Regions from separate parts of the Leclercia sp. W6 genome, predicted to be linked through region 3. Evidence: predicted binding sites of a transcription regulator. Region 3 holds the regulator's gene; each other region holds the start of a gene.
What was found. The regulator PhoB, encoded in region 3, activates phosphate uptake and scavenging genes when phosphate is short. The targets are predictions, from matches to a motif close to CTGTCATAAAACTGNCNNAT.
Positions count from the first base shown of each region.

Region 1: the regulator PhoB is predicted to act here: its motif matches at 1,031-1,050, upstream of uvrB (excinuclease ABC subunit UvrB).
Region 2: the regulator PhoB is predicted to act here: its motif matches at 1,546-1,565, upstream of glpT (glycerol-3-phosphate transporter).

Region 1 is NZ_CP031104.1:2,250,840-2,254,572, reverse strand. It holds gene DVA43_RS11055 (ABC transporter ATP-binding protein) at 1-555, opposite strand, end outside; gene uvrB (excinuclease ABC subunit UvrB) at 1,303-3,318, shown strand; gene yvcK (uridine diphosphate-N-acetylglucosamine-binding protein YvcK) at 3,411-3,733, opposite strand, start outside.
Region 2 is NZ_CP031104.1:370,639-374,371, forward strand. It holds gene glpA (anaerobic glycerol-3-phosphate dehydrogenase subunit A) at 1-1,422, opposite strand, end outside; gene glpT (glycerol-3-phosphate transporter) at 1,673-3,025, shown strand; gene glpQ (glycerophosphodiester phosphodiesterase) at 3,037-3,733, shown strand, end outside.
Region 3 is NZ_CP031104.1:2,626,392-2,630,124, forward strand. It holds gene brnQ (branched-chain amino acid transporter carrier protein BrnQ) at 1-271, opposite strand, end outside; gene phoR (phosphate regulon sensor histidine kinase PhoR) at 681-1,976, opposite strand; gene phoB (phosphate response regulator transcription factor PhoB) at 1,998-2,687, opposite strand; gene sbcD (exonuclease subunit SbcD) at 2,882-3,733, shown strand, end outside.

The DNA.
Region 1 (3,733 bases), 380 kb from region 3:
CAGCACCGTTAGCCCCAGTTCGCGGTTAAACCTCAGCAGCAGCTGCGCCAGCCTGATGCTAAACAGCGGGCTGGCGCCACGGCTGGGCTCGTCGAGGATCAGCAGGCGAGGGCGGGTGACCAGCGCGTTCGCCAGTGCCAGCTGGTACTGCTGGTCGTCGTTCAGCCCTGACGCCCGCTGCTGGCGTAGCGGGTAAAGTTCCGGAAAGAACTCAAAAATTTCGCTACTCACCGACCCGCCCACGCTCCCTTTTGCCATCCGCGCGATATGCAGGTTCTCTTCTACCGTCAACTGGGAAAAAATCCGCCTGTCCTGTGGGACAAACCCAATTTCGGTTCCCGGAAGCCACTCACAAGGCGAGGCTCCGGCGTCATGCCAGACCATCGTACCGCTGGCGATAGGCAGCAGGCCGGCAATGCAGTTTACGAGGGTGGTTTTCCCCATTCCGGGCAGCCCGACCACCCCGGTACAGACGCCGGGCGGCAGATCGAGGTCAACGTTCCACAGGGTGTGGCGATCCCCGTAATACTGATTAACGGCACGCAGGCTCAACATGGTCTTACTCCTTTTCAGACATCAGTGTCCCCTGATACTCTGCAAGACTCTTGCCACTGGCCAAAAAAATAGCGTTTAAACCGCCTTTTTTCAGATTAGGTGCAAAAATAAGCGCTGCGAGGAGAGGGGGATGCACTGCGCCGGTGCCCCGTATGATTCACCTGGTGCAGGTACTATTTTGGTTAAAATGTGATCAATGTCTCACTGGTGGGTGAACGTTTTATTGTCATAAGATCGCCAACATTGGGTCATAAAAATTTTTTACCGTCTCGCTGTGGGTAAAAACCGGGAATTAGCCGAGTCACGCTCCGTATGGGCTGGAGGCAGTTATCCACTATTCCTGTGGATAACCATGTGCATTAGAGTTAGAAAACGCGGGGTAAGCGAGAGAATACGCGGCCTGCGCCTGAATTGCTGCGAAACGCGTCTTTTTGAAAATAATAAATGGAATCAATGCGTTAAATAAAATCAATCTTTGTCATTAAACGGTCACGATAATGCGCTTAAGTTCGGCGTCTCGCCTTGACAAATGTTAAAAAATAAAAAGTTCTGGGGATAACCGTGCGTTGATGGAATTTTATCCCGTCGCAGGCGAAATTTTGTGCAGCTTCGTTTGATTCTTGCCCAGGGTGGCACAAAACGTCGCGGTTGCCACTGTATTTATGTCCAGTATAATTTACTGGCAAAAATAGCCATCAAGAGTAAAATTACTCACCTGCCGTATCAACCATCATCAGGTCGCCGTTCATGAGTAAACCGTTCAAACTGAATTCCGCTTTTCGTCCTTCCGGCGATCAGCCTGAAGCGATTCGCCGTCTGAAAGAGGGGCTGGAGGATGGGCTTGCGCACCAGACGCTGCTGGGGGTGACCGGGTCGGGTAAAACCTTCACCGTCGCTAATGTGATCGCCGATCTCCAGCGCCCCACAATGGTGCTCGCCCCGAACAAAACCCTGGCGGCGCAGCTCTACGGCGAGATGAAAGAGTTCTTCCCCGAGAATGCGGTGGAGTACTTCGTGTCGTACTACGACTACTATCAGCCGGAAGCCTACGTTCCCAGCTCGGACACCTTTATCGAGAAGGATGCCTCGGTGAACGAGCATATTGAGCAGATGCGTCTGTCCGCGACCAAGGCGCTGCTTGAGCGCCGTGACGTGGTGGTGGTGGCCTCGGTATCGGCCATCTACGGCCTCGGCGACCCGGATCTCTACCTGAAGATGATGCTGCACCTGACCGTGGGGATGATTATCGATCAGCGCGCCATTTTGCGTCGCCTGGCCGAGCTGCAGTACACCCGTAACGATCAGGCGTTCCAGCGCGGTACGTTTCGCGTGCGCGGCGAAGTGATCGACATCTTCCCGGCGGAGTCGGACGACTTCGCGCTGCGCGTCGAGCTTTTCGATGAAGAGGTGGAGCGGCTGTCGCTGTTCGACCCGCTGACCGGCCATGTGGAATCGACCATTCAGCGCTTCACGGTCTACCCAAAAACCCACTATGTCACCCCGCGCGAGCGCATCGTGCAGGCGATGGAGGACATCAAGGTTGAACTGGCGGATCGTCGCAGGGTGCTGTTAGAAAATAACAAGCTGCTGGAAGAGCAGCGTATCAGCCAGCGTACCCAGTTCGATCTCGAGATGATGAACGAGCTGGGCTACTGCTCCGGTATCGAAAACTACTCGCGCTATCTCTCTGGCCGTGGGCCGGGCGAAGCGCCGCCAACCCTGTTTGACTACCTGCCGGCGGATGGCCTGCTGGTGGTGGATGAATCCCACGTCACCATTCCGCAGATTGGCGGGATGTATCGTGGCGACCGGGCGCGTAAAGAGACCCTGGTGGAGTACGGCTTCCGCCTGCCGTCGGCGCTGGATAACCGTCCAATGAAGTTTGAAGAGTTCGAGGCGCTGGCGCCGCAAACTATCTACGTCTCCGCAACGCCAGGCAACTACGAGCTGGAGAAATCGGGCGACGAGGTGGTGGATCAGGTGGTGCGTCCGACCGGCCTGCTGGATCCGATTATCGAAGTGCGTCCGGTGGCCACCCAGGTGGATGACTTGCTCTCGGAAATCCGCGCCCGGTCGGCCATTAACGAGCGTGTGCTGGTGACGACCCTGACCAAGCGGATGGCGGAAGACCTGACCGAATACCTCGAAGAGCACGGTGAGAAGGTGCGCTATCTGCACTCGGATATCGACACCGTGGAGCGCATGGAAATTATCCGCGATCTGCGTCTTGGCGAGTTCGACGTGCTGGTGGGGATCAACCTGCTGCGTGAGGGGCTGGATATGCCAGAAGTGTCGCTGGTGGCGATTCTGGACGCCGACAAAGAGGGCTTCCTGCGTTCCGAGCGCTCGCTGATCCAGACCATTGGTCGTGCGGCGCGAAACGTTAACGGTAAAGCGATTCTCTACGGGGATAAGATCACCCCGTCGATGGCGAAAGCGATCGGCGAAACCGAACGCCGTCGCGAGAAGCAGCAGCGCTATAACGAAGAGCACGGGATTGTTCCGCAGGGGCTCAACAAGAAGGTGGTGGATATCCTGCAGCTTGGCCAGAATATCGCGAAAACCAAAACCAAGGGACGCGGCAAGTCGCGCTCACCGGTTGAGGCCGATACCGTGGCCCTGACGCCGAAAGCGCTGCAGCAGAAAATCCACGAGCTGGAAGGGCAGATGATGCAGCACGCACAGAACCTGGAGTTCGAAGAGGCGGCGCAGATCCGCGACCAGCTGCATCAGCTACGGGATTTATTCATCGCCGCGTCGTAGTTTGTACCCGGTGGCGCTTACTGGCTCAACAACGGCACTCTGCCTGTAGGCCCGGTAAGCGAAGCGCCACCGGGCATTACAGGCCGTACAAGCTAACCCAACGCCTGAATCGCTCTCTCCAGCGCCACGCGCAGCAGATGCCGATCGTGGCGGTACTTGATGTCGCTTGCTTCGAGCGGCTCCTGCACCACCACCCGGCCTTCCATACCTGAGATATCCTCTTTCGGCCCGACCACTACCGCATCGACGATCTTTTTACCGACATACTGCTCCATCAGCGCCAGCTTTGCGGCCAGCGAAAGCCCGGCGGCGGCCGGGCTGAGCTCGCGACCCAGATTGCCGATATAGACTACCGGGGCGGGCGTGCGCCGCAGCGCCTGGGCCAGCTCTTTAATCAGCAGGAGCGGCATCAGGC
Region 2 (3,733 bases), 2.3 Mb from region 3:
CAGCTCCCCCTGACAGGTGCCCATCCCGACGCGGGTGCGGCGGCGGAGATCGAGCAGGCTATTCACCGTCAGATTCTCCACTGCGTATTGCACTTCCCCGGCGGTAACGGCTTCGCATTCGCATACCAGACTGCGGCTCAGCCGCCCTTCGCCCAGCCAAACTGGCGTTCTGTCGCCATGGCGATAGACAGCCGAACCACGCAAGGGGGCGGGCAGGGAGATAATTTTTTGCACTGTTTTCTCGGTGGACTGGCGCGAGCCGGGCAGGGGCTGGTCTGCGGTCACGCACGGTGCGGTATTGCCCAGTTTGCGGCAGACGGCATCCGTCGCCCATTCGGCCATCAGACGGTAGGTCATTAATTTACCGCCAGTGATGGTGATGAAGCCGTCCAGCCCGTCGCGCGCGGCATGGTCAAGCAGCACAATGCCGCGGCTGACATTGCGTCCGCTCGGGTCGTCATCGCTGGCGACAAGCGGACGCACGCCTGCGTAAGCGCGCAGAATACGCGTCTGGGCCATCACCGGCGCCAGTTTTTCCCCTTCGCGCAGCAGGATGTCCACCTCTTCTGCGGTGACCCGATTGTAATCAATCTCGCGGTAGTCCACCTGGGTGGAGGTGGTGCCGATTAACGAAATGGTATCGCCCGGTACGAGGATGTCGGCATCAGACGGTTTGCGGCAGCGGTTGATGACATGGTTATTAATGCGGTGGTCGAGGATCAGCAGCGAGCCTTTGGCCGGAAACATGCGCACAGAGAGATCGGCGTATTCCGCGATGCGCTGCCCCCAGATCCCCGCCGCGTTGACTACCACGGCGGCATACAGCTCGCTCTGTTCGTTGTAGTGCATATCCAGGACCCGCACGCCTTTGATGCGATGCCCCTCGCGGATAAGCCCGGTGACTTGATGGCCGGTCAGGATCCGCGCGCTATGCTCGCGGGCGTCCAGCATGTTGGCCGCCGTCAGGCGAAACGGATCCACGGTGCCGTCCGGGACTTTTACCGCCCCGGTCAATGCCGGATTAACCGAAGGCTCGATACGGCGCGCTAGGGCAGGGTCAATGGCTTGCGCCTGAATGCCCGCGGCCTGGCAGGCGGTAATGAAGGTTGACTGAAAGGTAAGATCGTCTTCGGGAAGCGTAATAAACAGACCGTCGGTGGGCTCAATACAGTGACGGGCAATGCGCCGGAGGATCTGGTTTTCGGCGATACATTCGCGTGCCGATTCGCCGTCGGTGACGGCGTAGCGGGCGCCGCTGTGCAGCAGACCATGATTGCGCCCGGTTGCGCCCGTTGCAATATCATGGCGCTCCAGAAGCGTGACGCTCAGCCCCCTGAGTGCGCAGTCGCGGGCGATGCCTGCGCCGGTCGCGCCTCCGCCAATGATAATCACATCGCTATAGCGTGGATCGTGAATTGTCATTGCCAACCCTCTGTGTTCGTTTTATCTCATTTAGCCACATAAAAACTGTGGTTTGTTTGATATCGAACACAAACGAGCGAAATTCGAAAGTGAAACGTGATTTCATGCGCTTTTTTGCGCATTCTGTCATATTTCTGTAACAATCTGTGCGTTGATTCACAGTAACAATTACCGTGATTTCTTAACATCCCCGCCTCTCTGGCCGGGCGCGTGTTGTCCGGTCATTTTTTGAAAGGCCACGGAGGCTGTTATGCTCAGTATCTTTAAACCTGCGCCACATCGGGCGCGACTGCCAGAGGCAGAGATAGACCCTCTTTACCGCCGTCTGCGTTGGCAAATCTTCATGGGGATTTTCTTTGGCTATGCGGCGTACTATCTGGTACGTAAAAACTTCGCGCTCGCCATGCCGTACCTGGTGGAACAGGGCTTCTCACGGGGCGATCTCGGTTTCGCGCTGTCGGGGATCTCTATCGCCTACGGTTTTTCGAAATTCATTATGGGGTCAGTGTCGGATCGCTCGAATCCGCGCGTGTTCCTGCCCGCCGGTCTGATCCTGGCGGCAGCGGTCATGCTGTTCATGGGCTTTGTGCCGTGGGCGACCTCCAGCATTGCCATTATGTTCGTGCTGCTGTTCCTCTGCGGCTGGTTCCAGGGGATGGGGTGGCCACCGTGCGGACGCACTATGGTGCACTGGTGGTCGCAGAAGGAGCGCGGCGGTATCGTGTCGGTATGGAACTGCGCCCATAACGTGGGCGGCGGGCTTCCACCGCTGCTGTTCCTGCTGGGGATGGCCTGGTTCAACGACTGGCACGCCGCGCTCTATATGCCAGCCTTTGGGGCAATCCTGGTGGCGATTATCGCCTTTGCACTGATGCGCGACACGCCGCAGTCCTGCGGTCTGCCGCCGATTGAAGAGTACAAAAACGACTATCCGGATGATTACAGCGAGAAGCACGAAGAAGAGCTGACGGCAAAGCAGATCTTCATGAAATACGTGTTGCCGAACAAACTGCTGTGGTACATCGCGGTGGCGAACGTGTTCGTCTACCTGCTGCGTTACGGCATCCTCGACTGGTCACCGACCTACCTGAAAGAGGTGAAGCACTTTGCGCTGGATAAATCTTCCTGGGCCTACTTCCTCTACGAATACGCCGGGATCCCGGGGACGCTGATTTGCGGCTGGATGTCGGACAAAGTGTTTAAGGGCAACCGTGGCGCGACGGGCGTCTTCTTTATGACCCTCGTGACCATTGCCACCGTCGTCTACTGGCTCAACCCGCCGGGCAACCCGGGCGTGGACATGGCCTGTATGATCGTCATCGGCTTCCTGATTTATGGCCCTGTTATGCTGATTGGTCTGCATGCCCTGGAACTGGCACCGAAAAAAGCGGCAGGTACGGCGGCAGGCTTTACCGGTCTGTTCGGCTACCTGGGCGGTTCAGTGGCGGCGAGCGCCATTGTGGGCTATACCGTTGACTTCTTCGGCTGGGACGGCGGCTTTATGGTGATGATCGGCGGCAGCGTGCTGGCGGTACTGCTGCTGATTGTGGTCATGATCGGTGAAAAACGTCACCACGCGGAAGTGCTGGCGCGTCGTCAATAAGGAGCATTGCCATGAAAGTAACGCAAATTGCGACCGGTCTGCTGCTGGCGGGCCTGATGACCGGCTCCGCCCTGGCGGCGGATAAAATCGTTATTGCCCATCGTGGCGCAAGCGGCTATCTGCCGGAGCATACGCTGCCGGCGAAAGCGATGGCCTATGCGCAGGGGGCTGATTATCTGGAGCAGGATCTGGTGATGACGAAGGACGACCAGCTGGTCGTCCTGCATGACCACTATCTTGACCGGGTGACCGATGTGGCGGATCGTTTCCCATACCGTGCCCGAAAAGATGGCCGTTTTTACGCCATTGACTTCACTCTGGATGAAATCCGCTCTCTGAATTTTACCGAGGGCTTTGAGATTGAAAACGGTAAGAAGGTGCAGGTTTACCCCGGACGTTTCCCGATGGGTAAATCGGACTTCCGCATCCATACCTTCCAGGAGGAGATTGAGTTTGTTCAGGGGCTGAACCACTCGACCGGCAAACATATCGGTATTTACCCGGAAATCAAAGCGCCGTGGTTCCACCATCAGGAAGGGAAGGATATCGCCGCGAAAACGCTGGAGGTGCTGAAACAGTACGGCTACACCAGCAAGAAGGATAAAGTCTACCTCCAGTGTTTTGACGCCGCGGAACTGAAGCGCATCAAAACCGAGCTGGAACCAAAGATGGGGATGGATCTCAATCTGGTCCAGCTGATCGCTTATA
Region 3 (3,733 bases):
GATAGCAGACGGTTGCCAGCAGAATACCTGCGACTTTCCCGATAGGGGTGCTCAGGCTATCCACGCCGCCGCCAACTTTCGCCAGCGCAACGACGGTCAGCACCGGCAGGCCAACCGCGGTAATTAAAAAGCCAATCGCAGCGGTCCAGACGTGTTCACCCGCCTGTAAGCCAACCATGGGAGGAAAGATGATGTTGCCAGCGCCAACGAACAGCGCAAATGTCATAAAGCCCAGCGCGATGATGTCGCGCGATTTCAATTGATGGGTCATAAAACCTTACTGCCTGTGGATGTGGTGTTGAAAACGTTGAATTTTTCGCTATCCGTTGCGGAACAAAACAGCGGAAAAAATGTGCAACCTCAGCGGGAAATGCTTCCCTACCGGCGTGGAGAAGAATAGTTTTTCGATTTACCACGCAAATACAGTCTGTCCGACGATATCAGGGTGGCAATTTAAACGCTTATAACGTTTAAAGGCAATATGGGATCTCAAAACCAGAACAATATGCCAACTCGAAAGTTAGAAGTGGGATAATAAACCATTTATAAGAAAAACTCATGGCTAATCATGCGAACAAAAAAGCAACAGGCGTATAATATTTATTCGCGCTTCGCTGAACTGCAAAGCAAACAGGCCAGCATTGGCTGGCCTGTGGCAATTTCTGATTACAGTGACGCCGTCAGGCGCTGTTACTGGCAATCAAACGTTCCGGGATCACAAAGCTAAAACGCGTACTTTTCCCCGGCGTACTGACGATATCCAGGCGGCTGTCGTGGTGATTAATGGCGTGTTTCACGATCGCCAGCCCCAGGCCACTGCCCCCCGTCTGCCGGGAGCGCGCCTTATCCACCCGATAAAAACGCTCGGTAAGACGCGGAATATGCTCCGGGCCGATACCGGGACCATCGTCTTCCACGCTGAACTCCGCTCCCGTTGGCGCATGCTGCCAGCGCACGGTGATGTGGGTGCCTGGCGGGGTATGATTCACCGCGTTATAGACCAGATTAGAGATGGCGCTGCGCAGCTCGTCGGTACTGCCGCGTACTTGCAGGTTGTTATCCACCTCAAAGGTGAGCTGATGCTGCTGCTGGCTTAAGGTCTGCGCTTCGCGCTCCAGCATTCGCAGCATCATCGGCACGTCGATGGTTTCATTCAGCGCCAGGGTTGGTGCCGCCTCAATGCGGGAGAGGGTCAGCAGCTGCTTCACCAGCCCTTCCATGCGCTGCGTCTGCTCACGCATGGTGTGCAGCGCTTTTTCCCGCGGCGCGCCTTCCAGCGTCTGCTCCTGCATCATCTCCAGATAGCCCTGCAATACCGTCAGCGGGGTGCGCAGCTCGTGGCTGACGTTGGCGAAGAAATTGCGCCGCGCCCCTTCAAGCTGGTGCATTTGCGTCACATCCCGCGCCACCATCAGCCACTGCTGGTCGCTGTAGGGCATCACGCGGATCTCCAGATGGCGACCGTTGTTCATGACCAGATTGTGCGGGCGGGTAAAATCGCGTTTTTTCAGATACTGGGCGAACTCCGGATAACGCAGGAGGTTGAGGATATTCTGCCCGTTATCATCCGGCCAGCGCAGGCCCAGCAACTGCTGCGCCAGTCCGTTACACCAGAACATCGCCCCCTCTTCGGTGGTCAATACCACCGCATCCGGCAGCGATTCGGCGCCGCTGCGAAAGCGTTTGATCAGGCTGCCCAGCTCGCGTCGGCGTTTTTTATTACGCATCTGCATCTGGTGCAGGCCATACAGGAGGGGTTCCCAGCTGCCGCTTCCTGGCGGCGGGGTCATACTTCTGTCAACCCATAGCCACCATGAGAGGCGGAGCAAATTCCAGAAATGCCAGATGAGCAGTCCGGTGACTGCCGCCAGTAAAAACCAGGGTAAATAACCGATTACGGCCCCGAGGATCAGGGCCGGAATACAGCAGAGTATCAGTTCAAAACAGAGCCTTTTCCATGACAGCCGTTCCAGCACGCGTCACACTCCTGTCATTGTTCAGAAACGGGTTGAGAAACGATAACCCGTGCCGCGGACGGTTTGCACCATGCGATCGTGACCGCTGGTTTCAAGTGCCTTGCGCAAACGGCGGATATGAACATCAACCGTGCGATCTTCAACATAGACGTTAGTGCCCCAGACATTGTTGAGCAACTGCTCGCGGCTATAGACGCGTTCCGGGTGGGTCATGAAAAAGTGCAACAGTTTGAATTCCGTTGGTCCCATATCGAGGGGATTTTCACCGGTCATTACGCGGTGCGAGGTAGGGTCCAGACTCAGCCCCTGCATCTCAATCACCTCTTCCACCGCCATCGGTGAAATACGGCGCATCACGGCTTTAATGCGCGCCACCAGCTCTTTCGGGGAAAACGGTTTGGTAATGTAGTCATCCGCGCCGGTCTCCAGACCGCGAACGCGATCTTCCTCTTCGCCGCGGGCCGTTAACATCATCACCGGAATATCGCGGGTTAACGCTTCACGTTTAATATGTTTGATGAATTGCAGACCAGAGCCACCAGGCAGCATCCAGTCGAGCAGGATCAGATCGGGCCAGGGTTCGTTGAGCTGGTTCACCGCGCTGTCGTAATCTTCGGCCTCTATCGGTTGAAAGCCATTTTGTTCGAGCACGAAACAGACCATTTCGCGAATGGGTGCTTCATCTTCTACGACCAGAATACGTCTCGCCATACTTAGCCCTGTCTTATTAAGGTTACATGTTTGTAATACGGCGTCATTATGCGTCAGATTTATGACAGATTTATGAAAAACGCGCCCGCTCATAAAGGCAAGCCGTTGTTTTATGGCAGCCCCGATTGTAGCGGTTATCTTCCTCCCCCTGAAAGTTTATAATCCCGCTAACCATTTTTTGCCACGGATCTGTTATGCGCATACTTCACACCTCGGACTGGCATCTGGGACAAAATTTTTACAGCAAAAGCCGCGCCGCCGAACATGAAGCATTTCTCAACTGGCTGCTTGAGATGGCGCAATCGCATGACGTGGATGCCATCCTCGTGGCCGGGGATATTTTCGATACCGGCTCGCCGCCCAGCTACGCGCGCGAGCTCTATAACCGTTTCGTAGTCAATCTGCAAAAAACCGGCTGCCATCTGGTGATTGTGGCCGGCAACCATGATTCCGTCGCCACGCTGAATGAGTCCCGCGAGATCCTGGCGTTTCTCAACACCACCGTGGTCGCCAGCGCCGGACATGGGCCGCAAATTCTGACCCGACGCGACGGCACCCCCGGCGCGGTACTCTGCCCGATCCCGTTTTTACGCCCCCGGGACGTGGTGCGAAGCCAGGCAGGCCTCTCCGGGCTTGAGAAACAGCAGCAGCTGTTGCAGGCCATTACCCACTATTATGCCGAGCAATATACCCAGGCCTGCGCGCTTCGCGGCGACAGCGTACTGCCGATTATCGCCACGGGGCATCTCACCACCGTCGGCGCCAGTAAAAGTGACGCGGTACGTGACATCTATATCGGTACGCTGGATGCGTTTCCCGCGCAGCACTTCCCGGCCGCTGACTATATAGCGCTGGGCCATATCCACCGGGCGCAGATGATTGGCGGTTGCGAACATATCCGCTACTGCGGCTCCCCTATTCCCCTCAGCTTTGATGAAACCGGCAAAAGCAAATGCGTCCATCTGGTGAGTTTCGACCAGGGCAAGCTCAGCAGCGTCGAATCGCTTGAGGTGCCCATTACCCAGCCGCTGGCGGTGCTGAAGGGC